One region of the Lactobacillus sp. OTU4228 genome, then DNA from elsewhere that is predicted to be linked to it. Evidence: predicted binding sites of a transcription regulator. Region 1 holds the regulator's gene; each other region holds the start of a gene.
What was found. Region 1 encodes LexA, which represses DNA repair genes until DNA is damaged. Its sites were predicted from a motif close to CNAACANNTGTTNG; they were not measured.

Region 2: recA (recombinase RecA) is a predicted target of LexA. The motif match lies at 3,937-3,950, and genes of this name have one in related genera.
Region 3: xerS (tyrosine recombinase XerS) is a predicted target of LexA. The motif match lies at 5,066-5,079, and genes of this name have one in related genera.

Annotation. Positions count from the first base shown of each region.
Region 1 covers NZ_CDLD01000033.1:40,458-51,530, reverse strand. The annotation lists gene ffh (signal recognition particle protein) at 1-649, shown strand, start outside; gene rpsP (30S ribosomal protein S16) at 738-1,010, shown strand; gene rimM (ribosome maturation factor RimM) at 1,077-1,592, shown strand; gene trmD (tRNA (guanosine(37)-N1)-methyltransferase TrmD) at 1,582-2,301, shown strand; gene BN1206_RS10245 (low temperature requirement protein A) at 2,251-2,811, opposite strand; gene BN1206_RS10360 (low temperature requirement protein A) at 3,189-3,392, opposite strand; gene rplS (50S ribosomal protein L19) at 3,588-3,935, shown strand; gene BN1206_RS06055 (uracil-DNA glycosylase) at 4,277-4,924, shown strand; gene BN1206_RS06050 (SGNH/GDSL hydrolase family protein) at 4,924-5,712, shown strand; gene lexA (transcriptional repressor LexA) at 5,747-6,373, opposite strand; gene BN1206_RS06040 (DUF896 domain-containing protein) at 6,525-6,788, shown strand; gene BN1206_RS06035 (YneF family protein) at 6,854-7,072, shown strand; gene BN1206_RS06030 (ABC transporter ATP-binding protein) at 7,156-8,922, shown strand; gene BN1206_RS06025 (ABC transporter ATP-binding protein) at 8,915-10,711, shown strand; gene BN1206_RS06020 (M13 family metallopeptidase) at 10,804-11,073, shown strand, end outside.
Region 2 covers NZ_CDLD01000012.1:132,540-143,612, reverse strand. The annotation lists gene BN1206_RS03005 (glycosyltransferase family 4 protein) at 1-922, opposite strand, end outside; gene rny (ribonuclease Y) at 1,027-2,658, opposite strand; gene recA (recombinase RecA) at 2,775-3,869, opposite strand; gene pgsA (CDP-diacylglycerol--glycerol-3-phosphate 3-phosphatidyltransferase) at 4,058-4,618, opposite strand; gene BN1206_RS02985 (helix-turn-helix domain-containing protein) at 4,641-5,756, opposite strand; gene ymfI (elongation factor P 5-aminopentanone reductase) at 5,824-6,552, opposite strand; gene BN1206_RS02975 (M16 family metallopeptidase) at 6,559-7,809, opposite strand; gene BN1206_RS02970 (M16 family metallopeptidase) at 7,806-9,020, opposite strand; gene BN1206_RS02965 (FtsK/SpoIIIE family DNA translocase) at 9,007-11,073, opposite strand, start outside.
Region 3 covers NZ_CDLD01000024.1:6,453-17,525, forward strand. The annotation lists partial or broken gene BN1206_RS05280 (ABC transporter ATP-binding protein) at 1-692, shown strand, start outside; gene BN1206_RS05285 (alpha/beta hydrolase) at 785-1,633, opposite strand; gene BN1206_RS05290 (GH25 family lysozyme) at 2,206-3,354, shown strand; gene BN1206_RS05295 (DUF5052 family protein) at 3,468-4,076, shown strand; gene BN1206_RS05300 (hypothetical protein) at 4,203-4,658, opposite strand; gene xerS (tyrosine recombinase XerS) at 5,094-6,167, shown strand; gene BN1206_RS05310 (DegV family protein) at 6,353-7,234, opposite strand; gene BN1206_RS05315 (MarR family winged helix-turn-helix transcriptional regulator) at 7,312-7,728, opposite strand; gene BN1206_RS05320 (Rqc2 family fibronectin-binding protein) at 8,006-9,700, shown strand; partial or broken gene BN1206_RS05325 (carbamoyl phosphate synthase large subunit) at 9,776-11,073, opposite strand, start outside.

The DNA.
Region 1 (11,073 bases):
TTCTATTCGTGCCGTTACTGGTAAGCCAATCCTCTTCACTGGTCAAGGTGAAAAATTAAGTGACTTGGATGTCTTCCACCCAGACAGAATGGCCTCAAGAATCCTTGGTATGGGTGATATGCTTTCCTTAATTGAAAAGGCTCAACAAGATTACGATGCCAAGGAAGCACAAAAAGTTGCTGAAAAGATGCGTGAAAACACCTTCGACTTCAATGACTTTGTCGATCAACTTGAACAAGTACAAAAGATGGGACCTTTGGATCAAATTATGAAGATGATTCCTGGTCTTGCTAATAATCCTCAACTTAAGAATTTGAGCGTTGATCAAAAGCAAATCGATCATACTGAAGCGATTGTTTACTCAATGACTGAAGAAGAACGTGAAAATCCAGATATTTTGAATCCTAGCCGTCGTAGAAGAATTGCCGCCGGTTCTGGCCGTCCCGTTGTTGAAGTAAACCGAATGATCAAGCAATTTAAGCAAATGCGCGAAATGATGAGCAAGGTTACTAAGGGTAACATGAAGGGCTTAAGCAACTTGCCTGGTATGGATTCACCAATGGCCAAGATGGCTATGCGCCGCATGAATAAGAACTTCAAGAAGAACAAGAAGAAGCGTCTGCGTAAGGTTAAGAGATATCATTCATAAAAAATGAAGCTGTTAAGGAAAAATACTTTACACCCATTTGTTTTGGTGGTATATTATTAATCGTTAAGTTTTAGGAGGAAATTAATTTATGTCAGTTAAAATTCGTATGCACCGCGCTGGTGCCAAGAGAAAGCCATTCTACAGAATCGTTGTTGCAGACTCACGTATGCCACGTGACGGTCGTTTCATCGAACAAGTTGGTTACTACAACCCAGTTTCACAACCAAAGGAATTGAAGCTTGACGAAGACAAGATCTTTGAATGGTTACAAAAGGGTGCACAACCTTCAGACACTGTTAGATCACTTCTTTCAGGTGCTGGCTTGATGGCTAAGTTGCACGATGCAAAATACAACAAGTAATTTGCTATTAGAGAAAGCTTGATGCCGAGTGCTTCAAGCTTTTTTTGTTACTATAAAGGAGAAAAAATGCAATATTTTGATGTTGCAAAGATTTTAACCACGCATGGCCTAAATGGTGAAGTTAAAGTTAACGTGATTACAGATTTCCCGGAAGATCGTTTTGCGGAAGGGATGCAGCTAGCTTTAAAGGCTGATACTGATCGAATTTTGACTATTAAAAAGAGCCGTCCTTTCAAACAATTTTGGCTGCTTCAATTTGATGAAGTAAATGATATTGATGAGGCAGAAAAACTTCGTGGTCAAATTTTGGTAGTTAGTGAAGATAATCGTGGTGAATTGCCAGAAGGTGTTTATTACTACAAAGATATTTTTGACTGCGATGTGATTGATGAAGAATCTGGAAAAAGATTAGGTAAAATTACCGATATTCAATCGCCCGGTGCTAATGATATTTGGTTAGTTCATGAAGATGACGGTAAAGAATATTGGATTCCTAATATTGCAGACGTAGTAAAAAAGGTTGATGTTCCTAACAAGAAGGTTTATGTAGAATTAATGGAGGGCTTGCGCGATGAAGATTAATGTTTTAACCCTTTTTCCAGATATGTTTACTCCATTACAAGTTTCAATGTTAGGGCGTGGTCTTGAAGACAAAAAGTGGGATCTCAATTTAGTTAATTTCCGTGATTTCACTACCGATGTTCATCATCATGTTGACGATACCCCATATGGTGGTGGAGCCGGCATGGTTTTACAAATCATGCCAATCAAGAAGGCACTTGATTCACTTCCTTCAACTGGTAAGATAATTATTACTGCGCCACAAGGCAAAACCTTTAATGAAAAAATGGCACAGGATTGGGCTAAGGAAGATGAATTAACCTTTATTTGTGGTCACTATGAAGGCTTTGACCAACGCGTGTATGACTTAGCTGATGAAACAGTTTCAATTGGCGATTACGTCTTAACTGGCGGTGAATTGCCAACAATGAGCATGATTGATGCTACTGTGCGCTTAATTCCTGGTATCTTGGGTAATGCGGCCAGTCCAGTTGAAGAGAGCTTCTCTCATGGCTTGCTTGAATACCCACAATATACTCGCCCAGCAGACTTTGAAGGCCAAAAGGTGCCGGAGGTTTTAACTAGTGGCAACCACCAAAAGATTGACGAATGGCGCCATTATCAAGCTTTAAAGGCAACTTATCTTCATCGACCTGATATGCTTGAAAAGCGTGAGCTTTCAGATGAAGAAAAGAAGATGCTGGCTGACATTAAAGCTGAAGCAAATTAAAACAAGAATATCTAAAAGGATCATTCCCATGGCTGGTAAAAAGGCAGCTGATAGATTGATGATCATTTCAATCAGGAGAATCCAGCTAAGTTTGACCTCAAGTTTTGACAATTTGAAATGAATACTGATTAAAAACAAAACTCGGATCATTAGCAGCATGAGGATCAAAGAAAAACTAAATAAAATTTTGCTTTCAAGATTTCCATCAATGATTACTAGGTGAAGACTAACGCCAATTAAGAAGGCAAAAAGAATTACTAATAAAAATAACCAGCCTGTAAGAGATGTAGCAATCGAAGAATTTAGTTGAATATGAAGTTCACCTAAAACTTGATAATATACAGCTGCCAATAGCGCAACCAAAATTATACAAAGAGTGAATTGAATGAATCGGTTCCAATTGATCGGCGTCTTGCTAAAGTCGTAAAGAATTGAAATGATTTCTCCTAAAGCGATCATTGTCATTAGACCGTAGCGTTCAATCAATGAATCTTTGATTATATGAACCATGTTGGTTCTTTCATATTCTCGCTCAAGACGAGAACTAGCTAACATAACTACAAAGATATTGATCGACTACTAAGAACCAGAATAAAAGCTGATTACTAAAAAAGAGGCCGCAGGCAATGATTGCAGCTGTAACAAGTTATACCCCAAACTCTGGCAGCTGGTCCGTGTGTTTTATCAAAGATTCTTAAACCGATCCAGACAGCACCCATAAACAGTTCTAAGATGATATATAGCCAAGTTATATGATGGAAATTACCGTTTACTGCTTCAGGGATGAAAATACTAGCTAAGCCAATTAAGATCATATCAATATTAATAATTAAAATGTTGATAATTGAATCGTTACCATGGTTATCAAAATAACCACTGAACCCGCCCTAACCCCAAATTAGCCAGAAAAATGTCAGGATTGCATTAATAAATCCGGTTAGTGTTCGATGTTCTAGTAAGCTTTCCGTTAGTCGTGAAAAGACTACAGCAAAAATTAAATCATAGAATAATTCTAACCAAGAAGTTTTACGGTTTTTAATCACATTTTTGATAGTACGTGGCTTGCCCAAAAAATTTACTATTTTATTCATTACTCTTCCTTGATTTATAAAAAATATTTTACTACAAAGATAAAAAAAGCTAGGTTAGTAATTGATTTTTAACTTGAACAGTTAGTCTAACCTTGTTATACTAGTAAGCGTGGATTTTCCACGGAATTTATAAGTTATGGGTGTTCCGCTGACGCTGGTGCGTTGATGAAGACCGAAGAAGGAGAAAAATATATTATGGATCCATTAATTCAAGAATTAACTAAAGAACAAATTCGTGACGATATTCCTGCTTTCCGTGCAGGTGATACTGTTACTGTTCACGTACGTGTTGTTGAAGGTACTCACGAACGTATTCAGTTATTCGAAGGTGTTGTAATTAAGAAGAAGGGTACTGGCATCGGTGCTACTTACACTGTTCGTAAGATTGCTTCAGGTGTTGGTGTTGAAAGAACTTTCCCAGTTAACGACCCACGTGTTGCTAAGGTAGAAGTTAAGCGTCATGGTCGTGTACGTCGCGCTAAGCTTTACTACTTACGTGAACGTCACGGCAAGTCAGCAAGAATTGCTGAAGCACGTCGTTAATAAAATGAAAAATGGTCGATTCGTGAGAATCGACTATTTTTTTACATTAGTTTGTGAAAATAATTAGGTGTGAAACAGCTGTGTAACATGAACATTCTATCACAAAGCGGTAAAATAATACTTATAATTGCTGATATAAAGAGATTTACGGCTTGTGAAAGTTAATTTTGAAAAATCAACATTCTATGTGGAATTAAAACAAAAGCCACCAGTTATCCACACCGGCGGCTTTTGTTTAATATTAAATTGTGTTTATTATACTCTAAAAAGCAAAAAAGTGAAATAGTGGTCGGCATTACTTATAATGTAAATGTTAGAAAAAATAAAGGGAGGAAAAGTGGTTGAACTATCCTCAAGAGTTGATAGATGAAGTTAAAAAACGTTCTGCAGGTATGCGACTTGAAGGAATTAATTCAGGTAGTGGACCTAAGCATCCTAAGTTGATGATTATTGGTGAAGCACCCGGCAGAAATGAAATAGTTAATAACATTCCTTTTAGTGGGGATGCAGGCAAAGAATTAAATAAATCTTTAGCACAGATCGGCTTAACTAGAGATGATGTCTACATTACTAGTGCAGTCAGAAGCAGACCATATGCAATTAAAAAGGTCTTTAGTAAACGTCAGAATAAGGAAGTTACTAAGTATCCCAATCGCAAGCCAACCAAAAAGGAAGTTTTAGCGCATGCACCTTTTTTAGACTATGAAATAGATTATGCGCAACCTAAATTAATAGTCGCTTTAGGCAATACCGGATTGGAACGTTTACTTGGTCCAGGACATAAAATATCGGAAGAACATGGCAAAGTAATTGAAAATACGCCAATTTTACGGCTCAATCCACAAAAAGATGGTTATGTTTGGTCAAAACAAAAATACACGATCTTTCCTGAATATCATCCAGCTGCTATTTTTTACAATCGCAAACTAAGTGATGATATTATTAAAGATTGGAAGGTAATTAAGCCTTATCTAGAAAAGGAAAAATAATGAGTAACGAAACTTTTTTAATACCTATTAGACAAAATAATGATTTGTCTGATGTTGCCTTAAATGAGTTGAGAATGGATTTGGATGAGCATCCCCTAAATCAACGTAAATATACTGAACTTGCATATTTGCCTGGCAACAGCCGCAAGTATAGTTTGAATAGTGTTAAAACGATTGAAAGTCCATTGCGTCATAAGAAGATTTTGTTCTTAGGCTCATCAGTTACTTTTGGCTTTGGTGCCTTAGGTGAATCATTTGTAGATTATTTATGGAAGAAAGACGGAATCGACGCTATTAAAGATGCTGAAAATGGCACGACTTTGGTAGATCAAGATACAAGCTATCATGGTGACTCATACGTTGCCCGTTTTAAGGAAGAGCTTAAAGAAGATAAGCCAGACATGCTTGTCTTGCAACTGTCAACTAATGATGCCAATACCAATCAAAAACTGGGTAAAATCAGTTCAGATGATACTTTTGATACGCAAACCATTATTGGTTCTATTGAGTATATCATCAATGAAGCACACAAAAAGTGGGATTGTCCTATTTTGATTTATACCAATCCATACTTTGAAAGTAATTTGTATGAACAAATGGTAGATAGTACGCTTGAACTTGCTAAAAAATGGGGAGTTCAAGTACTGGATCTTTATCATAATTCCGAATTTAAAAAGCAAGATTCACTTTATATGGCTGATGAAATCCATCCAACGCGTGCTGGCTATTTAGAGAAATGGATGCCTTTATTTGAAGAGCAACTAAACAATCTTTTGCTAAAAAAATAAGCTAAATTCAATTTAGCTTATTTCGTGAATATTATTAATCAATATTGTTACGGTAAAGGCTAACAACCTTACCCAAAATGCTTACCTTTGGCAAAATGATTGGATCCATAGTATCATTTTCAGGTTGGAGGCGGTAATGACCGTTTTCCTTGTAGAAACGCTTAACTGTGGCTTCATTTTCTTCGGTCATAGCAACAACAATTTCACCGTTGTTAGCTGAATTTTGTTTTCTGACAATGACGCTATCGCCATTAAGAATACCAGCGTTGATCATACTTTCACCGTGAACCTTAAGCATGAAGAGTTCACCAGCATCATTTTCCAAATCTGGTGGAAGTGGGAAGTATTCATCAATGTCCTGTACTGCAAGGATTGGTTGACCTGCGGTAACCACGCCGACAACTGGAATTTCCTTTGGCTTAATACCAAGGGCATCTTTACCTTCAGGGGTAATTTCCAAGGCACGTGGCTTAGTAGCGTCCTTAATTAATAAGCCCTTGCGCTCAAGACGAGCTAAATGTCCGTGGACAGTTGAAGTTGAAGATAGATTAACTGCGGTACAAATCTCACGCACTGTAGGTGGGAAGCCGCGATGTTCGACAGTGTCATAAATATAGCGTAAAATTTCTAATTGTTTAGTTTCACTGTTTTTCTTAGGCATTTTCATTTTCTCCGTTAATTTTAGTTATTTATTCTTATAAGTAATTTTAACAGAAAAATCAAATAATCTCAAACAAGCGTTCTAAGAATTATACCTTTTTTTTAGTTTAAAAATAAGGTAGACTAATGATTGTCAATGTGAGGTGGATATTATGAATAAAGATATTATGAGTAAAGAAGAAGAAAAAAAGGTAACTGATCGCATTAATGAACTTTACCACAAGAAGGAAAGAGAAGGCTTAACACCTGCAGAGGAACAAGAGCGTAAGGAACTTCATAAGAAATTTATCGCAAACTTCAGAGCTGCTTTTAAGCAAGATGTCGAGGATATGGTAATCATCGATAAGAATGGTAAAGAAGTTACTTCTGAAAGAGCTAAACGCGCTCAAAGAAGAAAAGGACTTAGAAAAGATTAATTAAGCCTTTTAAAAAAGTGAAAAATTATGTAAGATATTATTGTTAGTTAGATGGAGGATATAATATGAATTTAGGTTTAGCAATATTTTTGATTATTATTGCACTTTTAGTTGGTGCAACAGCAGGTTTTTATGGTGCAAGAGCATACATGAAGAAATACTTTAAGGAAAATCCTCCTATTAGTGAAGATATGATCGTTGCTATGATGTCTCAAATGGGACAAAAGCCTTCTAACAAGAAGGTTCATCAAGTAATGAACATGATGAAGCATCAACAAAAGTAATTATTAGATTATTTTGTGGTGTTAAGGCGAAGGATTATTCCTTCGTCTTTTTTGGTGCTCTTTTTAAAGAATGGAGTGAGTAAATGAACATATTTAAAAAACTGGGTTGGTTTTTTAAACAAGAAAGGAAACGTTATATTATCGGAATTACTTTTCTTGCTTTAACCTCTTTAGCCAACTTAATTCCGCCAAGAGTATTAGGACTGATGGCGGATCAGCTGGATCAAGGTCACATCTCATGGGGGCAATATGGGATGTTGATTCTAGCTGTGTTGGCTGCCGCCTTCGTTTTATATATTTTGCGCTACTTTTGGCGTAAGCAAATTTGGGGCGGGGCCGCAGAACTGGAACGACAAATGCGTTCTAAACTGTTCGACCACTTTATGATCATGGACAGAACATTTTATCAGCGCCACCGAACCGGTGACTTGATGGCCCATGCAACTAACGATGTGACTGCAATTCAAAACGTAGCCGGTGATGGTGTTTTAACCTTGGTTGACTCACTTGTAATGGGCTTATCAACAATGATTGCCATGATCATTTTCGTTGATTGGCGACTAACCATCGTTGCCTTATTGCCACTGCCATTTTTAGCATTAGGTGCTTGGAAACTTGGGGATCATTTACACGATGCTTTTGATAAGTCACAGGCGGCCTTTTCTCGCTTGAATAATAAGACTCAAGAATCAGTTTCAGGCATTAAGGTACTTAAAACTTTTGGTCAAGGAAAAGAAGATACCCAAGCTTTTGACAAGATGGTTGATGATACTATTAACATCAATAAAAAAGTGTTTGTTTGGGACTCCTTGTTTGATCCATTGGGTACGGCAGTTATTGGTGCAACCTATGTAATTACCATTATTTATGGTGGACTTTTAGTTACAAATAAAGTGCTATCGATTGGTCAGCTCGTTTCCTTTATTGCCTATATTGCCAACATGGTTTGGCCGATGTTTGCGATTGGTTATTTGTTCAATATTTTGGAAAGAGGTAGTGCGAGCTACGACCGTGTAGAAAAGCTACTTTATGAAAAACCGTTAATTACTGATGCCCACGCTGATCAAAGTATTAAGGCTCAAGACTTACAAGGTGATTTGCATTTTGATATTAAATCGTTTGCTTATCCTGATGAAAAGGATATTCCAGTGTTAAAGAACATCGATTTCACCTTAAAACCTGGTCAAACTTTAGGTTTAGTAGGTCGTGTAGGTGCTGGTAAAACGACAATCATTCAGCTGCTATTGAGAGAATTCGACCAATATGACGGTGAAATCACCTTAAATGGCATCAATATCAAGAAAATTCCGCTTAAAGTTTTACTTAGCCAAATATCTTATGTTCCCCAGAACAACTTCCTCTTTTCAACGAGTATTGGTAGAAATATTGCTTTCTCAGAGGCAGATGCAGGCAAAAATGAGATTGCGGCAGCTGCTAAGAAGAGTGATTTGCACGATGATGTTTTACAAATGCCACATGGCTATGAGACTTTAGTCGGTGAAAATGGACTTTCACTTTCTGGTGGTCAACGTCAAAGAATGTCCATTGCCCGTGCTTTGCTTAAAGATAGCCAAATTTTGATTTTGGATGATGCTTTATCAGCGGTTGATGCAAAGACTGAAACCGAAATTCTAACTTCTTTGAGAAATGAAAGAAAAGATAAGACCACGATGATTGCGGCACATAGATTGACATCGGTCATGGATGCCGATTTGATCTTAGTCTTAAAAGACGGTCAAATTATTGAACGAGGCAATCACCAAGATCTGCTCAAAGAAAATGGCTGGTATGCCGAAATGTGGCGTAGACAAGAATTGCAAGCAAAGGTGGGTGAAGATGTAGATGAATAATGAAGAAAAGCAAGAATCGGTGTGGTCTAAAGCAATCCCATTTAAAGAACAGGTTGCGATTTTTAAACGTTTAATGGGCTTTGTTAAGCACTTTAAATTTGAAATGACCATTGCATTGATTGGGGCATTTTTAGTCAGCATCATTAATATTTTGCTGCCGCGTGGATTGCAGTATTTCTTAGACAACTTTCTGCTTAAACAAAGCGCAACTGTTCAGATTATTTTGTTTGCAGGCTTACTTTATGCAATAGGTTCGATTCTAAAAGCGGTCATTCAGTTTACCTACCAATATTTCTTTGCCCTTGGATCTGAAAAAACCTTGGAGAGTATCAGAAGGGCCCTTTACCGGAAATTGCATAAGTTAGGGATGCGCTATTTTGACCAAACTCCTGCCGGTTCAATTGTGTCAAGAGTTACTAACGATACGATGACTTTGAGCAACTTCTTAACTGTGCTTTCAACAGTAGTAATTGGTGCATTTTCTGTAGTTACGGCATTGGTGGCAATGTTTACTACCAACGTGATTGCCGGCTGGATCGTTTTAGCCTTTGTGCCAATTTTGCTCTTTGTGATTTGGCTCTATTCGCAAAAGAGTTCACGGCTTTATCGTAACTATCGTGAACGTTTGAGTAGAATTAACGCTAACTTGAATGAGTCAATTGAAGGTGTCTCAATTATTCAGCAGTTTAATCAAGAAAAGAGAATGACCAACCAATTTGAGGGTGAAAATGGTGGGTTGATGAATACGCGTTTTAACATGATTCGTATTAACTCATTGCTTCTTTCACCTTTGACTAGTTTGCTTTATTCATTGGCTTTAGCTGTGACATTGATGTACTTCGGTTTTCCATTGCAGGCAACATTTGTGCCAGCTGGTGTGGTATATGCTTTCTCACAATACTTGTCACAATTGTTTAATCCAATTTCAACTATGATGGACCAGATGACCTTCTTCCAAGATGGTATCGTAGCCGGTAAGAGAATTTTTGCGATTTTAGATGATGAACAATATGAGCCAAAGCAAAATGCTCAAGAAGGATTGACTATCAGTCGCGGCAAGATTGAATTCAAGCACGTTAGTTTCTCATATGATGGTAAAAATGAAATCTTGCATGATATTTCATTCGTAGTAAATCCAGGTGAAACTTTAGGTATTGTTGGTCATACTGGATCTGGTAAGAGCTCGATCATCAATGTAATGATGCGTTTTTACGAATTGGGTAAAGGCGAGATCTTAATTGATGATGTAGATATCAGAAAATATCCTAAAGAAGAATTGCGTAAAAAATTGGGCCTCGTTTTGCAGGAACCATTCATGTTTTATGGCGATATTTCTTCAAATATTCGCTTGTATAATAAGAACATTACAGATGAACAGATTAGGGATGCGGCTAAGGCTGTTCAAGCCGATCAATTTATTGAAAAGATGCCAGGTAAATATCATGCCAAGGTAATCGAAGGTGGCGAAGAACTGAGTCAAGGACAGCGCCAATTGATCTCATTTGCTAGAACTTTGGTAACCAATCCTAAAGTTTTAGTTTTGGATGAAGCTACGGCTAACGTGGATACCGAAACCGAAACTTTGATTCAACAAGGCTTGAAACAACTGCGTAAGGGTAGAACTACTTTGGCCATTGCGCACCGTTTGTCAACGATTGCTGATGCTGATCAGATTATTGTGCTCGACAAGGGTAGAATTATTGAACGTGGTACGCATGAAGAATTGCTCGCTAAGAAGGGTTACTACTACAACTTGTACACCTTGCAAAATAATGAAAATAAAGAATAGTTAATAAAAGACGTTTCGCACGAATGCAGACGTCTTTTTGTTATAATGATTAAAAGGAATGAAATAATTATGAATATTAATAAGGAGGAAAAATGAGAAGATTTTACGCTGTTCGTGGTGGTGCAGGCGATGTTGCGGAACCTGACGTTAATGCTAAGCCACAAGATAATTTATATTTAGCTGTTAATTCAGAGTGGCTTTCTAAAGCTGAAATCCCTGCTGATCGTACTTCAACTGGTGTCAACTCAGAACTAGACATTAAGATTGAAAATAGAGTGATGAAAGACTTTGCCGATATTGCTGCAGGCAAAGAAAAGATGCCAGAGATTAAGGATTTTGATAAGGCAATTGCTTTATATAAG
Region 2 (11,073 bases), on a different contig from region 1:
AAATAAATGAAAAGACTAATGATAATGCGTAAATAGTTAACACTGTTTGTCTATGAGTTAACCCCATTCGCATTAACTGGTGGTGCAAGTGGTGCTTGTCAGCTTCTGAAATCGGCTTTTTATTAAGCTTACGTCTAATCATTGCATAAACCGTATCGGTGATTGGCACACCTAAAATAATGATTGGTACGAGCAATGAAATAAAGGTGACGTTCTTCAAGCCTTTTAACGATAAAACCGCGATCATAAAACCGATATAGAGCGCACCAGTATCGCCTAAAAAGATCTTAGCTGGGTGGAAATTATATGGCAAAAAGCCTAATAAACAAGCTGCCAGCATGAAACAAGCAATTGGCACGTAAAGCTGATGCGTGTGCAAGAAGAAATATCCGACAATTCCCATTGTAGTTAAAGAAATCATCGAAACTCCATCGGCTAGTCCATCCAATCCATCGATTAAGTTAACAGCATTAGTTAACGCTAATATCCAGAAAATGGTAATTGGAAAACTCCACCAGCCCAAATTGATTTCATGTGTAATGAAAGGAAGCTTCAACACGTTCATTCTGATGCCCGCTAAGAAATAGATGATCAGCGCGGCAATAAAAATACCAAACATTTTTTGTCTAGGCTTCAATTCCAAAATATCATCAATTAATCCTGTCAGCACGATTACACTGGAAGCTAGCAGAATTGAAAAAATTTCATGAGTAGGGAACTGCTCTCTTAAAAGCACAAAAGCGCCAATGTTAAAAGTAACGAAAATGCCTAGTCCCCCGATAGTTGGCATTGGTTTCTTATTAACACGACGAGCATTAGGATTATCAACGGCACCCAGTACAAAGGCAAGACGCCTAATAAAAGGTGTAATGGCCGCTGAAATAATTACTAATAAGAATAATTCAACAATAATTTTAAACATATGTGGCTACTTTCCTTATATACTTGTTCTAATTATACAAGTAGACAAGCTTTTGTACAAATAACGAAAAAAGGTTTGGAACTTTGCATTCCAAACCTTTTTCTTTATTTAGCAATTGCTACAACACGTTTTTCACGGATAACGGTAATCTTGATATTTCCTGGATAATCCAGTTCCTTTTCTACTTGATTACGGATATCACGTGCCAAAATTACTGTTCGATCATCTGAAATTTCATCAGGCTCAACCATAACTCGAACTTCACGCCCTGCTTGAATAGCATAAGCTTGCTTAACGCCTTGATAGCTCTTAGCAATTTTTTCTAGTTCAGTTAAACGTCTAATGTAATTTTCCAAACTCTCGCTTCTTGCACCTGGACGAGCTGAAGAAATCGTATCTGCTGCAACAACAAGTTCAGCAATAAACGATAACTTAGGCACATCACCGTGGTGAGCAGCAATCGCGTTAACTACAACATCGGGTTCATGATATTTTCTGGTTAATTCAACCCCAATTTCTACGTGGGAACCTTCGATATCATGATCGATGGCTTTACCAATATCGTGTAATAATCCCGCGCGAACCGCTAATTTTTCATCTAGACCAAGTTCCGCAGCCATAGTACCTGCTAGCTTACCGACTTCAATTGAGTGAGACAAAACATTTTGTCCATATGAAGTACGATACTTCAAACGACCAAGTGTCTTAACCAATTCAGGGTTCATTCGATGGATACCTAATTCCATCAAGGCACTTTCACCAGCTTCGTAAATATCGTCGTTTACTTCTTTTCTGGCCTTATCAACCATTTCCTCAATGCGAGCTGGGTGAATTCGACCATCCTTGATTAATCGTTCCATTGCTCTCTTGGCAATTTCACGTCTAATAGGATCGAAACCACTCAGTGTGACAACTTTTGGTGTGTCATCGATAATTAGATCGATTCCAGTTAAAGCCTCAAATGAACGGATGTTGCGACCTTCACGACCAATAATCCGTCCCTTCATTTCTTCATTTGGCAAGTCAACAACAGATACGGTAGTCTCGGCTACAGTATCTGCTGCACTGCTTTGAATGGCATCAACAATGACTTGATTGGCAAAATGATCAGCTTTAGCTTTAACTTCTTCATTGCTGTTTCTGATCATTTCAGCCCGTTCTTTAACTAATTCATCAGATAATTGATCAAGAACAATCTTTTTAGCTTGTTCCTTGTCTAATTTAGCTACGTCATAAAGTTTTTGCCGTCTGGTTTCAACTAATTCATCAGCCTCAGTTAACTTCGCCTGTAAGCTAGCATCTTGCTGCTTTAATTGATCTTCTTTTTGCGTGAGTCCAGTTTCTCTTTCATCTAACAAAGAAGTCTTATGATCTAAGGTATCTTCACGTTGTTGTAAACGGTTCTTTTCCCGAGCTAAGTTGTCCTTTTTGACATTTAACTCATCTTCGGTTTTTTGCCTAAAATCACGAATTTGTTCTTGAGCTTCAAGAATCTTTTCTTTCTTAGTATTTTCAGCACTTTGCTTAACAGCTTCTGCTGCTTGCTTCTGTGCGTTGACTTCTGCTTCAGCGGCAGCTACCTGTGCTTTAGCATCAGCCAAAATATGGTCTGCATCATTTTGCGCATTCTGGGCCTTTTGTTCCCAAGAATGCTTACGAATTGCATAACCAATGCCTGTACCCACCAAAAGTGAAACAATGGCAGTTGCGACGGGAATCATAATTATTGTATTCATGATTACTATCGCCTTTTTTTAGAATTATTCACACAACTTTTATGATAAAGAACCTATGAGTCCATGTCAATCATGATAAAAAAACCTTGGAATAAATTCCAAGGTAAAGACTAATATTATTTAGTTTTTTCAGCATCTTTGGCATCAGATTCTTCTTGTTGTGCTTCTTCATGCTTTTCCTTGATCTTTTTAGGATTCTCGCGATCAGCAATTGACTTTTCGTCAATTCCATAAGCCTTACGAACCTGTTCTTGAATATCTTGATAAATATCTGGGTGATCTTCAAGATACTTCTTGGCATTCTCACGCCCTTGGCCAATTCGGTCATTCTTGTATGAGTACCATGAACCAGCCTTATCAATAATATCCTTGTCGGTAGCCATATCAAGCAATTCACCACTTTGTGAAATACCCTTGCCATACATGATATCAACTTCGGCAACCTTGAATGGTGGAGCAACCTTGTTCTTAACAACCTTAATCTTAACGCGGTTACCAAGAACATCACCTGATTGCTTAATTTGTTCTGCTCTTCTTACTTCAAGACGAATAGTTGAGTAGAACTTAAGTGCTCGACCACCTGGTGTGGTTTCAGGGTTACCAAACATGACACCAACTTTTTCACGGATCTGGTTAATAAAGATCGCAATTGTCTTAGTCTTAGAAATGGTACCTGATAATTTACGCAAAGCTTGACTCATCAAACGAGCTTGCAAGCCGACGTGAGCATCCCCCATCTCACCTTCAATTTCGGCACGTGGTACTAAGGCAGCTACAGAGTCAACTACCACAATGTCAATCGCACCACTGGAAATCAAGGTATCGGCAATTTGCAAACCTTCTTCACCAGTATTAGGTTGTGAAAGAATCAATGAATCAATGTCCACGCCCAAAGCTTCTGCGTAAGCCGGATCCATTGCGTTTTCGGCATCGATATAAGCAGCTGTTCCGCCACGTTTTTGCACTTCAGCAACTGCATGAAGGGCTACAGTAGTCTTACCAGATGATTCTGGACCATAAATTTCGATAATTCTGCCACGAGGATAACCACCAACACCAATAGCGGCATCTAAGGCAAGTGAACCGGTTGGCACTGTTGAAATTTGCGTATCTGCTTTTTCACCCATACGCATAACGGCACCTTTTCCAAAGTTCTTTTCAATTTTCTTAAGAGCTGCGTCTAATGCAGCTTGCTTTTCATCTTTGGCCATTGCTACCTCCTAAATTTTCGTACTTAATAATTATACTTTGTTCAACAACCAATTTGCAAGCAAAATGCAAACGAATGTTCAAATCATTTTCCCCACACTTTTTATTACGCAAAAAAGGCTCATTTTTTTCTGAGAAAATAAAAAAAGAAGCAAAAACTTGCTTCTTTTAATCAATTATTAATAATCTATTACATTGAACCCTTGAATACGCCCCATGATTGGTGGAAGTAGTCGTAACCTGAGTAAATAGTAAAGATCAATGCTAAGTAAAGTAAGATAGTACCAATGTACCAGAAGTTACCAATCAACAAGAAAATGATTGAAAGCATTTGGCAAGTGGTCTTAATCTTACCTGGCATCTTAGCTGCCAAAACTTGGCCTTTGTTTTCTGCCAAGATTAAACGCAAACCAGTAACTGCTAATTCACGGCAAACGATAATTGCTACAACCCATGCTGGAGCAAGCTTTAAGTCAACTAAGTAAATAAATGCAGTCATAGTTAACATCTTGTCTGCCAATGGGTCAGCAAACTTACCAAAGTTAGTAACCATGTTACGTGAACGAGCAATATGACCGTCAAACCAGTCGGTTGCTGAAGCAATTGCGAATACGATTGCAGCAATTACTCTACTCCAGTAAACGGTGTAACCTGCAGCTACCGTATGTGCATCCCCACCAAAAATTATAATTAACATAAATACTGGAATCAAAAAGATTCTAAATACAGTAAGTTTATTAGGTAAATTCATTATTCTTTACTTCTCCTAAGCCTTAATTACCATTGTTTCCGTTGTCGCCACCGCTGTTGTTACCACCAGCGTTACCTTGGGTAGTAGTTGATGATTGCGCAGCAGATGATTGTTGTGTTTGTCTGCTTTGTTCATTAGCTTGACTACTTTGAGTAGTTGATGATTGCGTACGGCTACTTTGATTTTCAGTTCTGCTAGTAGTGGTTGTGCTACTTTGAGTTTGTCTGCTTTGAGTATTTGAACCACCGTTGTTAGTAGAATTGTTATCGTTTGTGTTGTTTGAATCGTTTTGGGTATTAGAATTGTGTGAAGTTCTCTTAGCCTTACCAATCAACAAAGTAATGGTACGGTATGCATTGTTTGGTGCATAAGGAATCTTCTTGCCACCGATGGTAATTGAAGTACCATTGTCGTTACCTAAAGTTACTACTACTCGTTGTACATTAGATGGGAGAGCCACAGTATGCTTTTGCTTAGCGATTAAAGTTGATTGCCAAGTAGTGTTGCCGTCAGTAGATACGCTGGCAGAAATATTTTGAGTTGAGCCTGCACGAACAACTAAACGACGGTTATTCTTCAAACCAGTAACACGGTATTCGTTATCACTGATCTTCTTAACCCTAACTTGACTTACAGCCACCTTCTTAGCTGGCTTCTTTGATGAAGAAGATGATGATTTTTGTGATGAAACAGTTACACCACTATTATCTGCTTCATTTTGTTGACCACCAGATGATAAGCGTGCATATAAGCCATATACAACCAAGATTACGATAATAACACCAAGGACGATCGCAATCCGTGGCAAGTAATTCTTCCACAGATTCTTCTTATTATCAGTAGTCTCACGTACTTCTTCACTCTTATTGTCAATCGAGTTTTCTACGTATTCATCCGGCTTGGATTCAGGAATATCTTCATGATAGTCGCTAAGAAGTTCCTTACCATCTAAGCCAACAACTTGAGCATATTGTCTAATAAATGCTCTAACGTAAAAATCACCTGGAAGCTTATCAAATTCATTGTTTTCAATTGCTTCAAGATATCTGCTTTGAATCTTAGTTGCCTTTTCGATATCTTGAATTGAAAGTCCTTTAGCCTCTCTGGCGCTCTTTAATTTATCTCCGATGTCTGCCATATTTACCTCTTCAAAATTAAGTTTAACAAATTGAGTATACCATAAAAATTCACTTGCAACGTCTTAGTTATAAAAGCCAGCCGCCAGTTACATAAATAGTTTGTCCTGTTAAGTAGCCGCTACGCTTATTTAACAAAGTCGTTACCCAATATGAAATATCATTTGCTTTAGCCCAACGCCCCATAGGAATCTCATCTTGTACTTCCTGAATCGTATCTTCAGAAAAGATGGCATTCATGTTAGTTTTAACGGCACCTGGAGCAATCACGTTAACCGTTAAATTATTAGATGCGACTTCACGAGCATATGCCTGGGCAAAACGCGTTAACCCGCCTTTAGTTGCGCTATAAACAGCCTCAAGCGCGCTGCCTGCGCCGCCATAAACGGATCCTAGATAAACTATCCGACTATAGTCTTGCCGCATTAATTGCGATTCTAACAGCTTAGTCAGTTTTATCGGTACAGTAAGGTTTACATTGATTAACTTAGTAATGTTATCAAGTGTTTCATCGCCTAAAAAACCGTACTTGGTAATTCCTTGAGCAAAGACAGCTGCATTTACTGGCAAAAGCTTTTTTACAAAGTCTGCCAGCTCAGCATCACTTGATGCAAAATCCAATTTAATTGGTAAAAAATCTTGACTAGGATATTTAGCAAATAACTCTTTGCCTAGGTCTAATGCCGTTTGCTCATGTGAATTGTAGTGCAAGTAGAGCGACCAGCCTTCAGCGGCTAAATCTCGGCAAATCTCTTGCCCGATTCCACCGGTTGCACCAAACACAATTGCTCGCTTCATTCAATATCACTCCCTATCAGGATCTAAATAAGCTGAACAAATTGTACTATCTTTCATCAATTGTTTGCATAACTGATTAAATTCGTCAAAGCCCATTACTTGTAGCTTCCTCAAATTCAAATCCAAATTTTCATGATCCAGATTTTCCTCAATCATTTCAATTGCCAAAGATGAAAGATCATTCATTGTCCTAACAGTACGTGCTAACCATTCTTCTTTTTGCAAAGCAAAATTCTTCTTAAGAAAATGATATTCTTCAGAATTCTTAGCTACTGGCCTAGTCAACTCACGCTTTATTTCTTGAATTGCTTTGTCAGCTTGTTGGCTTACACCAAAAATGGTCGTAAAATCGCCCTGTCTAGTGTAATTAACTGAGATTTGAAGCGGATTGGTCAATATTTGTTTATCTCGCATCTCTTCAAACCAAGTTCCCATCACACTTAATTTTGATTCTAACATTATTTCAAGCAGAATTTGAGTCAAATCAAAACTTGATAATACTTTTTTAAAGTTTTCAAAACGAATACCAATTCCGAACGCTCTAGAATTTCCCTTTACAGGCAAAACGATGTCCTTCATTTCACCCACGGGTGCTTCTTTTTGATCTAGTTCTGCCTTAGCAGCTTGGAAGTATTTTTCTTGTAATTTTCCAACTTGTCTCAAGATCGTCTTAACTTGGTTATCTGAGAAATCACCACATGCAATAAACTGCATTTTTGCTGGGACATAATTCTTACTATAAGCATCAGTTAAATTACTTTTATTTACGCTAGCAATTGATTTTTCTGTACCAACTACCTCGATGCCTAAGTTAGAATGACCAAACATCTCAGTCATAATGGCATTATTGAGGCCCCAAATAGGATCGTTTTTATACATTGCCAGCTCTTGCGTAATAATTGGTGCTTCCTTAGCGATGTTTTGCTTGGTGAAATATGGCTGGCCAACTAGTTCAAACAACAGATCAATCATTTTAGGTGTATGGTCAATACCGCTGCAATAAAACATTGTTTCATTGAACGAAGTAAAGGCATTTACATCTGCACCGATTTCTTCAAATTTATGAGAAATGTCACCATCTTTTTTAGCAAATAACTTATGCTCTAAAAAATGGGCTGAACCGGCAACTTTTTGTGGATCACTGCTACCAAAATCAATAATAATGCCAAAAAAACGTTGATAAAAATGCGGTTTTAAAATCACTTCGGCCTTAAAGCCTGATTTATATTCTCTTTTAATTATCTTAGGTATGATCATTTTAAAATATAGCTTTCATTAAAGAATAGATTTTTAACAAAATCGACTAATTGATGAGACGTTGCTCGTTTAATTGCAGCTGCACGATCAAAATTCGTATACTCAGGAAATAGTGCACTGCGCAGGGCCTGTCCTAACTGCCAGTTTTGTCCGTCTAAGCCAATCTTAGTGTTACGCTCAAGCGATTTTTGAGACTTCTTAAACAAAGCCTCATCAATCTCTCCATCTGCTATCCGTTGCATTTCATTAAATACGATTCGTTTAGCATCTTCGATTTTAGCCGGATCAAGTCCAGCATTTATCAAAAACAAATTGTTATTAGCAAAACTATTTGCTTCTACATCATAAGCTGCGCCTAGTTCTTCACGAATTTGATTAAATAGCTTTGAAGATTGATCACCAGCTAAATATTGACTTAATAGTAAACCGGCAATTTGACCTTGATACGTGATTTTTTGCTTAAAACCAAAGCCCATTAATAATTGTGCTTGAGCATTATCTTGCTCTTCCGTCTTTTCAAGTGGATTATTTTCTGCCGGAATAGTTAAATCGTCTACCTCAAATTGTTTGATAATGCCGGCGCCTCTAAAGTATTGGTTAACCAATTTGGTTAATTGATTATTGTCGCGGGCCATGCCTAGTACTGCCATGGGCACGTCGCGCAAGCTGCTAACAAAATTGTTCATTTCGTCTAAGCCAGCATCTTTGATTTCTTGAATTGGCCCCATAAAGTTTTCCGCATAATCAGGGTGATCTCGATACCATAATTTAAAGAAACGATCAATGGCATAATTAGCTGGCTGTTCCATTAGTTCATTATAATCTTCTTCCAGCTGGCGCTTTGCATAAGCAAGTAGATTTTGATCATATGAAGGCGACTTAATGATTTGACTAAGCGTCTCAATTATTTCATCATATGTATAATCTGGATCAAGAATTTCAGCTGGTTCTACAAAATTAGCATAATAAGTAAGAATGATCTCTTTACCAAAAAGCTGTGGTAATACATCAAATTGCAGATCATACAGCTGGGCCAACTTCTGTTGCTGAGTAGCAATCGTTGGATAAGCCAATGAAGTGTTCATCTGCAAGCGTGCAAGCAAACTAGAAAAGGCAAGATTATGACTAGTAAGTGGCAAACGCAAAAAACAGCCCACTACGGCTGTTGTAAATTTTTTATTTTTTCTAATTTCAATATTAGTTGTTAGCATTGTTTGAGTTACCTTCATTCTTTACTGGTGGCACCAATACTTGGCGCGGCTTTGATCCCTCTGATGGGCCAACGATTCCTTTGGCTTCCATCTCATCAACGATTCTAGCCGCACGGTTATAGCCTATTCTAAAGCGTCTTTGCAGCATTGATACACTGGCAGTTTGCTGACGACGAACCAAATCGACAGCTTGATTATAGAACTCATCTTCTGGTTCGTCATTATTGCCTACATCATTTGATGTACTCTCACCTTTTTTAGGAATCATTGTTTCATCGTAATCGACTTTTTGCTGTTTCTTAACCCAATCAATCACGCGTTCAACTTCATCACTAGCAATATAAGCTCCTTGAACACGTTCAGGTTTGGAAGCACCAATTGGCATATAAAGCATATCACCACGACCCAGTAGTTTCTCCGCACCAGTTTGATCCAAAATAGTTCTTGAATCTACACCACTGGAAACGGCAAATGAAATACGTGATGGGACGTTGGCCTTAATTAAACCAGTAATAACATCAACACTAGGACGCTGAGTAGCCAAGATCATATGAATTCCGGCAGCACGGGCCATCTGACCTAAACGAACGATTGCTCCTTCAACATCGTGGCCACCCACCATCATCAAATCACTAAGTTCGTCAACCACGACCAAAATATAAGGCAATGGTTTCATAGCTGGCTTAGTTTTATCCTGGTTGTTTTCAGCAACTTTGCGGTTGTACTCATCCATATTTCTAACGCCGCCAGCAGCGAATAATTTATATCTGCGCTCCATCTCTTTAACGACTTTGCGTAAAGCGTTAGAAGCCAGTTTAGCGTCCGTTACGACTGGAATCAGCAGATGAGGTACGCCATTATAAACCGACAATTCTACCATTTTAGGATCGATTAAAACCAGCTTAACCTCTTCTGGTCTAGCCTTCATCAAAATGCTGGCTAAAATCGTGTTAATCGCTACAGACTTACCTGACCCAGTAGAACCGGCAATCAGCAAGTGCGGCATTTTAGTTAAATTAGCTGAAATGATGCTTCCTGTAACATCCTTACCCAAAGGCACATCCATTGGAACTTTTTTAGCCTTTTTATCTTGATGTTCCATTACATCTTTAAAGGATACTACGGAAGTTGCTCGGTTAGGAACTTCGATACCAATAAAAGGTTTGCCTGGAATAGGCGCTTCAATTCTGATATCTTTAGCTGCTAAAGCAAGGGCTAAATCATCTGCCAAGTTAACGATTCGACTAACTTTTACACCAACGGCAGGCTGAACTTCATACCGCGTAATTGTTGGTCCTAAAATAGCCTTTTTAATGATAACTTTGACGCCAAAACTCTTAAACGTAGATTGCAAGATCTGCGTATTTTTCTTGATCAAATCACGATCAGCACTTTGGTCGGTCGACTTAATTGGATCAAGCAAGCTAAGCGGCGGCATTTTATATGCCTTATTAACGGGTTCGTTTGTCTTGAGTTCCCCATGATCTACCTGGCCTAATTCTTGCTCTAATTTTTTATCTTCATCGGCAAATGAATGAGATTTAGGCAAATCCTTTTCAGCCTCACCGTGTTGAGGGGCAATTTGAATCTGCGGTTCTGGCTCTGGTTCGGGTTCAGGAGCAACATCTTGTACAGCTGGCGTAGTATCTTCCGTGTTCTCCTTTTCATCGTCATCATCAGGATCAAAATCAGCTACGTCAGGAAAGATTGGCTTATCTGGATCGGCAGGCTCATCTTCTTTTTTGGCTAAATGCGCCTGCTTTCTCTTTTCAATGGCATCCCCATACTTATCCTTTAATTTGGCTCCGGCTTCTTTATTTCTCTGAATAAAGAGTTGACTGATCGATTGAAACTTCTCAATAATCGTTCTGAACTTAACGTCAAAGAACATGAGAACACCGATCGGCAAAAGCAGCACGGCAAAAACGTTGAGGCCGATTTGCCCAAGCAATGGATAAAAAATTTGATAGCCTAATGCACCTACAAAACCGCCCCCGACGCTTTCAGTTACGCCAGCTCGGCCAAATTCTGCAGACATTGCATGCCAAAATGA
Region 3 (11,073 bases), on a different contig from region 1:
AAATAAAAAAGCAGTTTCTAATGTTTCTTTCGAAGTAAACAGTGGCGATATTGTTGCCTTTTTAGGTCCAAATGGTGCTGGTAAAACTTCAACTCTAAAAATGATTTTAAATTTAATTAGTCCAGATCAGGGACAAATATTCTTTCAAGGTCAAGATGCTACCCATAAAAATCTGCCTCTTCTTAAAAATACCGGTGTCCTACTAGAAGGCTCCAAAAACATGTTTTGGTCCCTATCACCCATAGAAAACTTTATTTATTGGGGTGGTCAAAGAGGTCTTAACAAGAAAGAAGCGACAGAAAAAGGCTTGTTTTTATTAAAAAGATACAGTTATTACCAAACTAAGTCGTGGGATGCAGCAAATTATTGGTATCTGTTGTGCCATGATTGCGCATCCCCAGCTATTGATTCTAGATGAACCAACTTTAGGACTTGATCTAGCTTCAACTAAGATTATGACTAATATGTTAAAGCAATTAGCTTCTCATGGAATTGGTATTTTAGTTACCACTCACCAGTTAGATTTTGCACAAAAAGTAGCTAATAAAATTCTCCTAATCAATCATGGTCAGCTTGTTTTCTCAGGCAATGTTAAAGCAAGTCTTGCTAGATTGAATCAAAGAACGGTATTTGAAGTTCAGTTTTCACGCAAAATTACAACTGCTGAGAAAGAAAAAGTCATGTCCTATTGCATAGTTGGCATTTAGATATTGAATTTTAATAATAGAAATTATTAAAAGCATCCTTGAATAAGATTCATTCTCATCCAGGGATGCTTTTTTATCTACTTATTCCACAAAAACATAATCAGCGCTTTATCAACTTGAGCATTTTCATGTAGTCTCGAATGCCGCGCATTCTTACCTGTAAATTTCATCACGCGATAACTCTTAGCACGATTGCCAATAATATATTTCAAAGATAATGATGAAACGTTAGGCACTGTCCCATCAGTTTTACCGCCAATATCACCGATAATGTTTAACACTTTAACCTGATTTTTAGGATAAATCGATCTTAATTTCGCCATTTGTCTATAAGTTGCATTCATTTTATTAGGCTTGCCGTTTTTATCAAGCTTTAAATTTTGGGGTTGTCGAATATCCTCTGGAACTTCGAAATTCAATCCGGCAAAATGTCCAGCCATATTTACTATTTTATTAAGGCGTGGCATACCCTTCTTGTTTACATTATTCAACATGTAATACATGATAGAAATATTACCTAAAGAATGTCCCACCATATTAATTGATCTAATCTTATAGTTCTTCTGTAAAGCCTTAACCACATTCGTTGCATAAATGCCATGCTTTTTGAAATCTAGTTGACGATTATTTTGATAATTTACCTCACAGATTGGATTTTTAGCATTCTTCTTCCATTTTCCAATTAGTGTAACCTGTCCATTATCAGCAACTTCAGTTCTTATAACTGAGTCAGTTACGCCTGCATTTTCTGCAGCTTTTACCATATGTTCTTCCGCATGGTAAGATGAGCCGCCACCATGGAAAAATAAAGTTGCACTTCCCTTAATAGGAATTTTTTGAGCACTCGCTTGTTGATTCAAACAAGCAGAAATACAAAGTGACAGAATAAGAACTAATAGAGAAATGATTATGCGATTTCTTTTCATCTTTTTACCTAAAAAATTCATCCCCGGATTTAAATTATTCAAATTTAATTTTATTTGATCTTTCTGATCTATTGCTTACTATACCGAGCAATTGGCCTAATTTCTTTATTCCATTTTCACTATAAGTAATAATAATTAATTGTTGCTGATTTATTTTCCAGAAAGAACTAAAACAACAATAAGAATATTGAAAATGACATTCAACACCTTAGGTTTCTTACCAACTTTTTCATCACTATTTGAAGGAGTTAGTGCGGTTAGATCTAATTGCTTCCGCATTTGGCTACCAGGATATAACTGATGCTGCTGGACTAGCTGAGCCTCTTTTATAATTGTTCGCCTCTATTCTTGCAAACGCTTTTTCACTTAAATTCTATCCCCCTGAAAATAAAAGTTAACATTTATCTCAGTTTGATTGCAAAATATTTCTATACTATTACTAATTCATTAATAATCGATCTCGAATATTGCCTTTTAGTACTTACCAATGTAGTCTATAATATATAAAATTTAGATATATTAAGTGAGAGATATAAATGTTAACTCTCTCCACTAATTATGGAGGAATTAATTTGATTAAAAAGAAAACTATCGTTAAATTGGCCTGCGCTACTATGTTAATGAACACCGGTATGACCATTATCCCTAGTTTTATTTCAACTTCTCAAGTGCAAGCTTCCACCACTTCTGTAGCTGCAAAGGCTTTAGGAATTGATGTAGCAAGCTACCAAAGTGCTGATCTATCCGCTCATGCAAAGGCTGGTTCACAATTTGCCATCGTTAAAGTAAGTGAAGGTACCAGCTATCGCAACCCTAAAGGTGCTAGTCAAATCAAGTCAGCAATTGCTAACGACATGATGCCAATGGGTTACCACTTTGCGACCTTTAGTTCTAATGCATCCCTGGCCAAGAAAGAAGCTCAATACGCAATTTCTTCTGCTAAGGCATTAGGTTTACCTAAGGGCTCATACCTTGCTTGTGACTACGAAACTGGTCAAGGGAATATCATTACTAATGGTAAAAGCGTCACTGCTAAAGCAATCCTTGCCTTCATGGATGAAATCAAGGCCGCTGGTTATCAACCACTTCTTTACGCTAGTTCATCAGTTTTACAAAACAACATTGATACCCCATCTATCGTAAAGAAATATCCTAACTCATTATGGGTTGCGGCATATGCTATCTCAGGTCGTGTAGATAAGCCTAACTTTAAGTACTTCCCTTCAATGGATGGTGTCGCAATTTGGCAATACACAGACAACTGGAAAGGCATGTCAACTGATGGTAACGTAGCTATATTGCCACTATCCATCTCTGGCGCTGCTGTTTCTCAGGCACCAACCAACCCTAACACTAAACATACAGGCACTGTAATGTACAAAGCCTACGTTTACAAACAAAACGGAGAACGTACTGGTGATAGTTACAAGGCCTACAGCTCTATCACTTATTATGGTGGTAAAACTAAGCTCAAGAATGGTAAAAGTGCAATCAGAGTTGGCGAAAACAGATATGTTTTAGCAAGCAACGTTTTAGGTAACTCACGTACCTTTAAGCAAGACGCTGAAGTTTACCAAGGAGACGGTAGTTTAAACAGTAGCTGGAAGACTTACAAGAAAGGTTCCCCAGTTAAGACATACGGCCCTAAGCATTCTATTAACGGTGAAGACTACTACAGAGTTGGTAAAGACGCTTACGTTAAGGCTGAAGTGTTCAAATAATAAATACGCCAAAAATAAACTAGGAATATAAACCTAGTTTATTTTTGGCGTATTTTATTAATGATAAAATTATAGTATTAAAAGTATTGTGTTTTAGAATTTGGAGAAGAATTATGAAATTAAGGAAAAAGCTAGGTATGATATTCGGTATAGGAATATTGGCCTTAACCCTATCTTCCTGCAGCAATATTGCCAACTGGGAATTATCAATGCGTTCAAAGATTGGTGCTTTGCCTTTAACTGTATCAACCTATGATTCAAATGGACAAAAGATTGATCAGATTAAGGCAAAATCCGTCAATATTCATACCGACAAGAAGATGTCGCAGAAAGACGATAAAGGTAATGAGGGCTCTAGCGTGATTGACGTTGATTACGGACATAATAGAATGATTCATGTAGGTTCTACTTTAATCGCATATGAAGGTCTTAAAAACTATCAGGACGTCTTTAGCAAGCATACTAATATCAATGATCAAAATCATGCTGTGCCAATTTTAAATACAATGTATCAAAACTTTAAGAATGACTGGTCTGGCGATTCTAAGGTTGTCATGATTAGAAGCCAATTAGGGATGCCTGTAGCAGTCTTTGCTGGGAAAAATGTATCAATTCATAAGAGTGATATGAAAAAGTCAACTCAATTCGTAATTGACGGTCATCGTCTATTCGTTTATCGTGCAGATTACACTGTTTACCCTGTAGCCAGTCTTAAGAAATAGAACTTAACATAATTAAAAATATAAAAACCATGTAGTGTATCTTGACTACATGGTTTTTATATTATTTGTTCTCCAAGCATTTATTAATAAAAAAAGAGCAAGATATACTTACTCTTTCAACCAATCTTATTCATTAACTAAAGTATTAAATGATTCGTTGGTTTCTACAATGTCACCCATTAATTGGTTAACCCAATCGTTAAGCTTATCGTTATCGTAGTTTTCAAGGCCACCTTCAGTATCACCGATATCTGCAATACCATTATTAAAATCAACCATTTCTGTAATTAATTTTTCTGCAAAGTCTTTGGTTGAACCGGCAAAGTTATCAGCAAAGCTGTTAACATCACCATAAGCATTAGTAATATCGCTAAAAGCTTCAACAGTCTTGCCAAATGTATCGCTCAAATTATCAATATCTTCTTTAGTTGGAACGGTTAATTCTTCATCCTCGTTGTTAAGTTGTTCGTCCAAACGCACACCAATATCGTTTAAAACTAAGTGTCCATCATATAGACGATTTAGCAACTTAATACCACTAGGATTTCTTGCTTGAAAGTTTACTTCAATTTCTTCTGTCATAATTTTCATCTCACTTATAGTTTTTTCTTTATTGTACAATTTTTAAATAAAAATTACCATTTTATGCTTGATCATTAAGAGCAAACAGCTTAGAATATGCTATTGAAAGCTGTATTGTACTATACAACCTTCAAACTATTTACAGTATTGCGTAATTTGCTACAGGCAAGTTAACCATATTGGAATAGCTAATCAATGTTTGCCACAACTGGCATGCTAAGATAGCGTTGCTGGTATCCCAGTTGTGGTAAAATAATTTCCTGATTTGCCTTTTTTTATAAATAATGCTTTATGATGATTACTAAAGATAATTGTTGTCGGTATTAGGAATAAAGAAGTTGAATTAGTGTTTAAAAACACCTATCTGATTAGATAGGTGTTTTTATTTTTATGATATAATTTTTAATGAAACATTTGTTTGCAAAGGAGTAACTTATGGAAACTGCTAAATATCTTGAACGAATTCAAATTGAATTAGATAAAATGCCAGACTATGTTAAACAGTACAATCTTGGCACCAATCATTCATTAACTACTACTTATCAATATTTAACGGAAATTCGTCGCTTCTTAAGTTGGCTGCGTAAAGAAGGTATCTCTAATGCTCCTGATAATAAACACGTTACAACGGATACATTAGCCTTATTACGGCGCAATGATGTAATGCTCTATATAGATTACTTAGGCCATACTAAAAACAAACAAGGTCATTTAAATTCCCCAACTACGATTAATCGTTCAATCAACGCATTAAGGTCCCTCTTTAAGTTTTTAACGATTACTGCTGATAACAACAATGGGATGCCCTATTTTGATCGTAATGTGATGCTTAAAATTAATTCTTTGAATGATACTAAGACACTTAACTATCGTGCTCACGTATTAGCATCGCATATGTACACTGGAAATCTAAAATTTGAATTTCTAAAGTTCATCGATCATGATTACGAAAATAAATGCAATAAGCAGGCCAAGCCTGGATTCAAAATGAATAAAGAAAGAGACATGGCTATTATTGCTTTAATCTTAGGCACTGGCATACGTGTTTCTGAATGCGCCGGCGTGGATTTACAAGATCTTAATTTAAAAGATGCTGTTTTAGACGTAACACGTAAAGGTGGGCAAAAAGATAGTGTGCCTATTGCGGAATGGACCTTAGACTATATCCAAAAATATAAGAATATTCGAATGAAGCGCTATTCTGCCGATCAAAAAGAAACAGCTTTTTTCTTAACTAGATGGCACAATCAAACTAGAAGAATCACTACAAATGCCATTGAAAAAATGGTCAATAAATATTCTGCTGCATTTGGTCACCCGCTTACGCCACATAAATTACGTCATACTTTAGCTTCAGAGTTATATGAAGTAACCAAAGACCAAGTATTAGTGGCTCAGCAACTGGGGCAAAAAGGAACTACAGCGACAGACTTATATACACATGTTGATCAAAAAGTGCAAAGAGCTGCGTTAAATAAGATCTCTGATGAAGATTTGAAACATAAGTAGTGATAATATATTTATTATTGTAAAATATCAATATTTAACTAAGCAATAACATTTAAGTTATTGCTTTTGTAAAAGATGCTGATAATAAAATTATTATTATGAGTAATGAACTAGCAATTATATTTTTATTATTACCTATAGATACAAAAAAGGAGTGAAGAGACAAATCTTCACTCCTTTTGCATTTAATTATTTAAGTCTAATTTATCAATATCTACCATCCAGGCAATGGCAATTGACTTCTCACCCAAGTGAGTTGCAATTACTGGACTAAACTCTGCTACGTCAACAGGTTTGTCAGGGAAATTATCAATTATGAATTGTTTAATTTCTTCTGCTTGCTTTAGATCGTTTGAATGGAATACAAACAGACGAAGCTTATCCTTATATGGTAAGTCTGCTGTTTTCTTTAATGCAAGCTTCTCTACTTTAGATACAGCACGTTTTAAAGATCTAATCTTATCAAATGCAACAATTTTTCCTTCATCATTAAAGGTCAACAAAGGCTTAATTTGAAGCATTGTACCAATAAACGCACTTGCATTGCTTAATCGTCCACCACGACTAAGATTCTTCAAATCATCAACAACGAATAATTCGTCAATGGTTTCTCTAATTTCATCAAGCTTCTTTAGAATGTCTTCTGGTTCCATACCATTCTTGATCATTCTTGCAGCAGCTAATACCAAATAGCCTTGCAATCTTACAGTCATCTTAGAATCATATGGATACAAGTTATATTCAGGATTATTATGTGCCATGTTAACTAGATTTGGGTAAAATCCTGAAATTCCGCTTGATAATGCAATAGCAATGATTGCTTCATAGCCTTCACTGTGCAACTTATTGCATAGTCCAATCATTTCACCCATGCTAGGTTGCGAAGTTTTTGGAAAAGCAGCACCTTGTCTTTGTATTTCAAAAAGTTGTGCGGAGGTAATATTTACGCCTTCCAAGTATTCCTTATCGCCGACAATTACAGGGATAGGTACTACGGTTATATTATTATCGCTAACTTCTTGTTTGGTTAAGACACTAGTACTGTCAGTAACTAATGCAATTTTCAATTTATTAACCCTTCCCATTTATTAAATTCAATGCTTAATACAGAAAATTATAGCATAAAAGCATTGAATTACGCACCCTATTCTGTCTTTTCAAGGGATGCAGATGTTTGGGCAATTTCATTTAATTGCTTGATAAATAAAGTTGAGGCATCTTGATCAAGATAGACAAACAAGCTCTTTTCTATTTCAGCAAGCACGTCTTTTAACTCTTTTACCTTTTTTATTCCTTCATCATTAAGACTAACAATTTTGCTAGAGTCTTTTTCTGAGCGCGCGATCTTTATATAATTTTGCGTCTTTTTTTGTTGTAATTGACGACTCAAAGTAGACAAAGAAATATTTAAAGCTTCAGCTAGTTTTCCCATTGCCAAAGCTTGATTATGAGTTTCATCAAAATACAATAGAATTCTTGTTTGTGAAATATTTAAGCCACATTTGTGATTTATTTCCTTTTTAATTTGATCTGCGATCGTACTAAAAAATAATACATCCATATATATGTCCTTTTTCCAAAAAGTAGTGTTTGCTATAGTTGTATTTTATCATTTAATGGGTACTTTGATAATACTATTTGAGAACAAACTTTCAGATTCCAGCTTTAAGCACTGTGTGAAACAATGTGCTATTAATTTTATTTTAATATTTGTGAAACATCTAATACATAAGTTTATACTTATGTATTAGATTTGATTAATGCTAGGCTGGAACAGTAATATTTTAGAAATAGCTAAATTACTGTTATAATATTAGACGTATTTTGAGGTGATATATATGGCATTTGATGGATTATTTATCCATAGTTTATTACAAGACTTGACTCCTACCCTAGTAGACAGTCGCTTATCAAAAATTTATCAACCATTTGATCAAGACCTAGTTTTAATTTTCAGAAAAAATAGAAAGAATTATCAATTCTTAATTTCAGCTAATGCACAATATCCAAGAATGTATTTAACTGATCAATCAATTGCTAATCCAGATAAAGCTCCTATTTTTGTAATGGTGCTGAGAAAGTACTTAGAAGGTTCAGTTTTACAATCTATCGAGCAAGTAGGTTTAAATCGTATCGTGAACTTCCATTTTAGCAATCGAAATGAACTTGGTGACCAAGTAAAACTTGTTCTTTCAGTTGAATTAATGGGTCGACACAGTAATGTCATTCTTTATGATCAACAAAACAATCATATTATCGACTTATTGAAGCGAATCAATCCGGATGAAAACAGAGCTCGCATTCTTTTGCCAAAAGCAAAATATGAATTACCTCCTCTAAAGCCGGGCTTAAATGGACTAACTTTATCTGAAAATGAATTCAAGCAATTGAGTTCCAAATACCAACCTGATGAGTTGGCTAAACAAATGGATGGTTTAGATCGAGACGATCGCAATGAATTAATTGGCTATCTTGAAGATGATTACAGCTATTCATCCTTTAAGACGTTTTTTGATCAATTCAATAATCCACGTGCTTTTGTTTTAAAAACTCCTAGAAACAAGAGAAAGATTTTTTGTTATCTTCCTTATCATTTGGATCTTGAAAAAGAAAGTTCTAATCCTGATCTAAATAAAGGACTAGATGACTTTTACGAATATCAAGCAACGCGTGATTGGGTAAAGCAACGTGCCAGTCAGGTAGAACAAGTTGTCAAAAACGAGCAAAAGAAGCTAAGTAAAAAAGTCAAAAAATTAGAGAAGCAACTCGATTTAGCTGAAAACTCTGAAGGCTACCGAATCAAAGGTGAAATCTTAAATGCAAACTTGTCTCAAGTCAAACCTGGAATGACCAAAATATCATTACCTAACTACTATGAGAACAATGTACCAATAGAGATCAAACTTGATCCCGCCCTTTCCCCTGCTCGTAATGCTCAAAAATACTTTACTCGTTATAAGAAATTAAGAGATTCCATTAAGCACGTTAATGAGCAGATCAAAATTGCCAAAGGAAATTTGCGCTACTTTGATTCTATTCAAACAGCAATTGATAATGCTGATCCACAAGATATCGATCAAATTAATGACGAATTAATCAATCAAGGCTATATCCGTAAACAAAAGAAAAACAAGCGTCGCAAGAAGATTACTGAACGTAATTTGAATGAGTTTAAACTCTCATCAGGTAAGCACGTCTTAGTTGGTAAGAACAACTACCAAAATGATTGGTTAACTTTAAAGAAGGCTAACAAGTCTGATTACTGGTTCCATGTTAAAAACATGCCTGGTTCTCACGTAATCTTGCGTGATGATCAACCAACTGACCAAGATATTAAGGAAGCAGCAGAAATTGCGGCTTTCTTCTCCAAAGGAAAAGATTCAGCCCATGTCCAAGTCGATTATGTTCAAGATAAACGGGTCAAGAAGCCAAACGGTGCTAAACCTGGTTTTGTAATTTATACAGGTCAAAATTCGATCGAGGTTACTCCTCATGAAGATGAGATAATGGCTAAGAAAGTCGAGAAAAAATAAAAAGGACATGCTTAAAAGCATATCCTTCAACATATAAGCAAGATCTATCTAGATCTTGCTTTTTTATTATTCAAATTAAATTGGTTGAGTTGTTAAAGCTAAGGACTCTAAAACATCCAAAATCAATTCTGCTGTTTCGATACTAGAAAAGACTGGAATATGTGTGTTCAAAGATTGATCTCTAATTCGTAACGCATCTTCGCTTGCTGCATCAGATAAGTTAGTAATATTGACAACCATTACAATTTTATGTTGGCGAATCTTATCCAGCAACTTACGTGGATCATCATGAACTTTTTCAACTACTCCAGTTGTAATACCGGCTTCCGCAAACATGTTAGCAGTACCTTCAGTTGCAATCAGCTTGAAGCCCAGTCTATCAAATCTGCGTGCCAGCTTAGTAACTCTCTCCTTATCCTCATCTCTAACAGAAATAAAGATAGTACCATAACTAGGAATATGTAAATCACTTGCTTCATATCCCTTATACAAAGCTTTAGCCAAATGAGTGTCTCGACCCATTACGGAACCGGAAGATTTCATATTTGAATCAAAAGTATTACCACTACTATAGTTCAAAAATGAAAAGACAGGCATTTTAATATGAATAAAATCGCTGGTCTTCCATAATCCATTTGGATAACCCATCTCATTTAAGTTTTTGCCGATTAAAACTTCTGTTGCGCATGCAGTAATATCTTTATTTAAAGACTTGGACAAAAATGCCACGTTATGTCCTGCGTAAGGCTTAATCTGCAATAAATATAAATTATCCCCTACAAATAAGTAGTGCAAATTGAAAATTCCTCGTGTTTTCATTTGCTTGATTAACTTGATAGATTCTTTTCCAATCTTATCTTGTTGCTCAAGGGATAAATTCTGTGGCTTAATAACTGCAATAGAATCTGACGCATGTGAACCTGTCTGTTCCAAGTGTTCAATAATACCCGGAAGCGTGACATTTTCACCATCTGAAATTGCAGTTACTTCATATTTATTTCCTTCAATGAAACGAGAAACTAAAATCTTATCAAGCTGATTTTCGTTTAAATACTTTTCAATCGCAGGAACGTCATAGACAACAGCAGATTTTTGTTTGATTTCTTTGTTCATTCCACCAATTAAGATTGGAAAGCCATATTCATTTGCAAAGGCAAACACATCATCTGGATTGTCTGTATTTAATGATGGAACTCGTTTTAAATTAGCAATCTCTTGATTCAATAAATTAGCAATCTTATCACGAGGATCAGAAGCTGGATCTTGACCAATTACATGTAAGCCACATTCTTCTAATTTTTTGCTTAATGCGCTTATTCTTTTACCAGAAAACTGCAACAAGACATCAGTGATTTTTTCTTTTCTAGTAATAG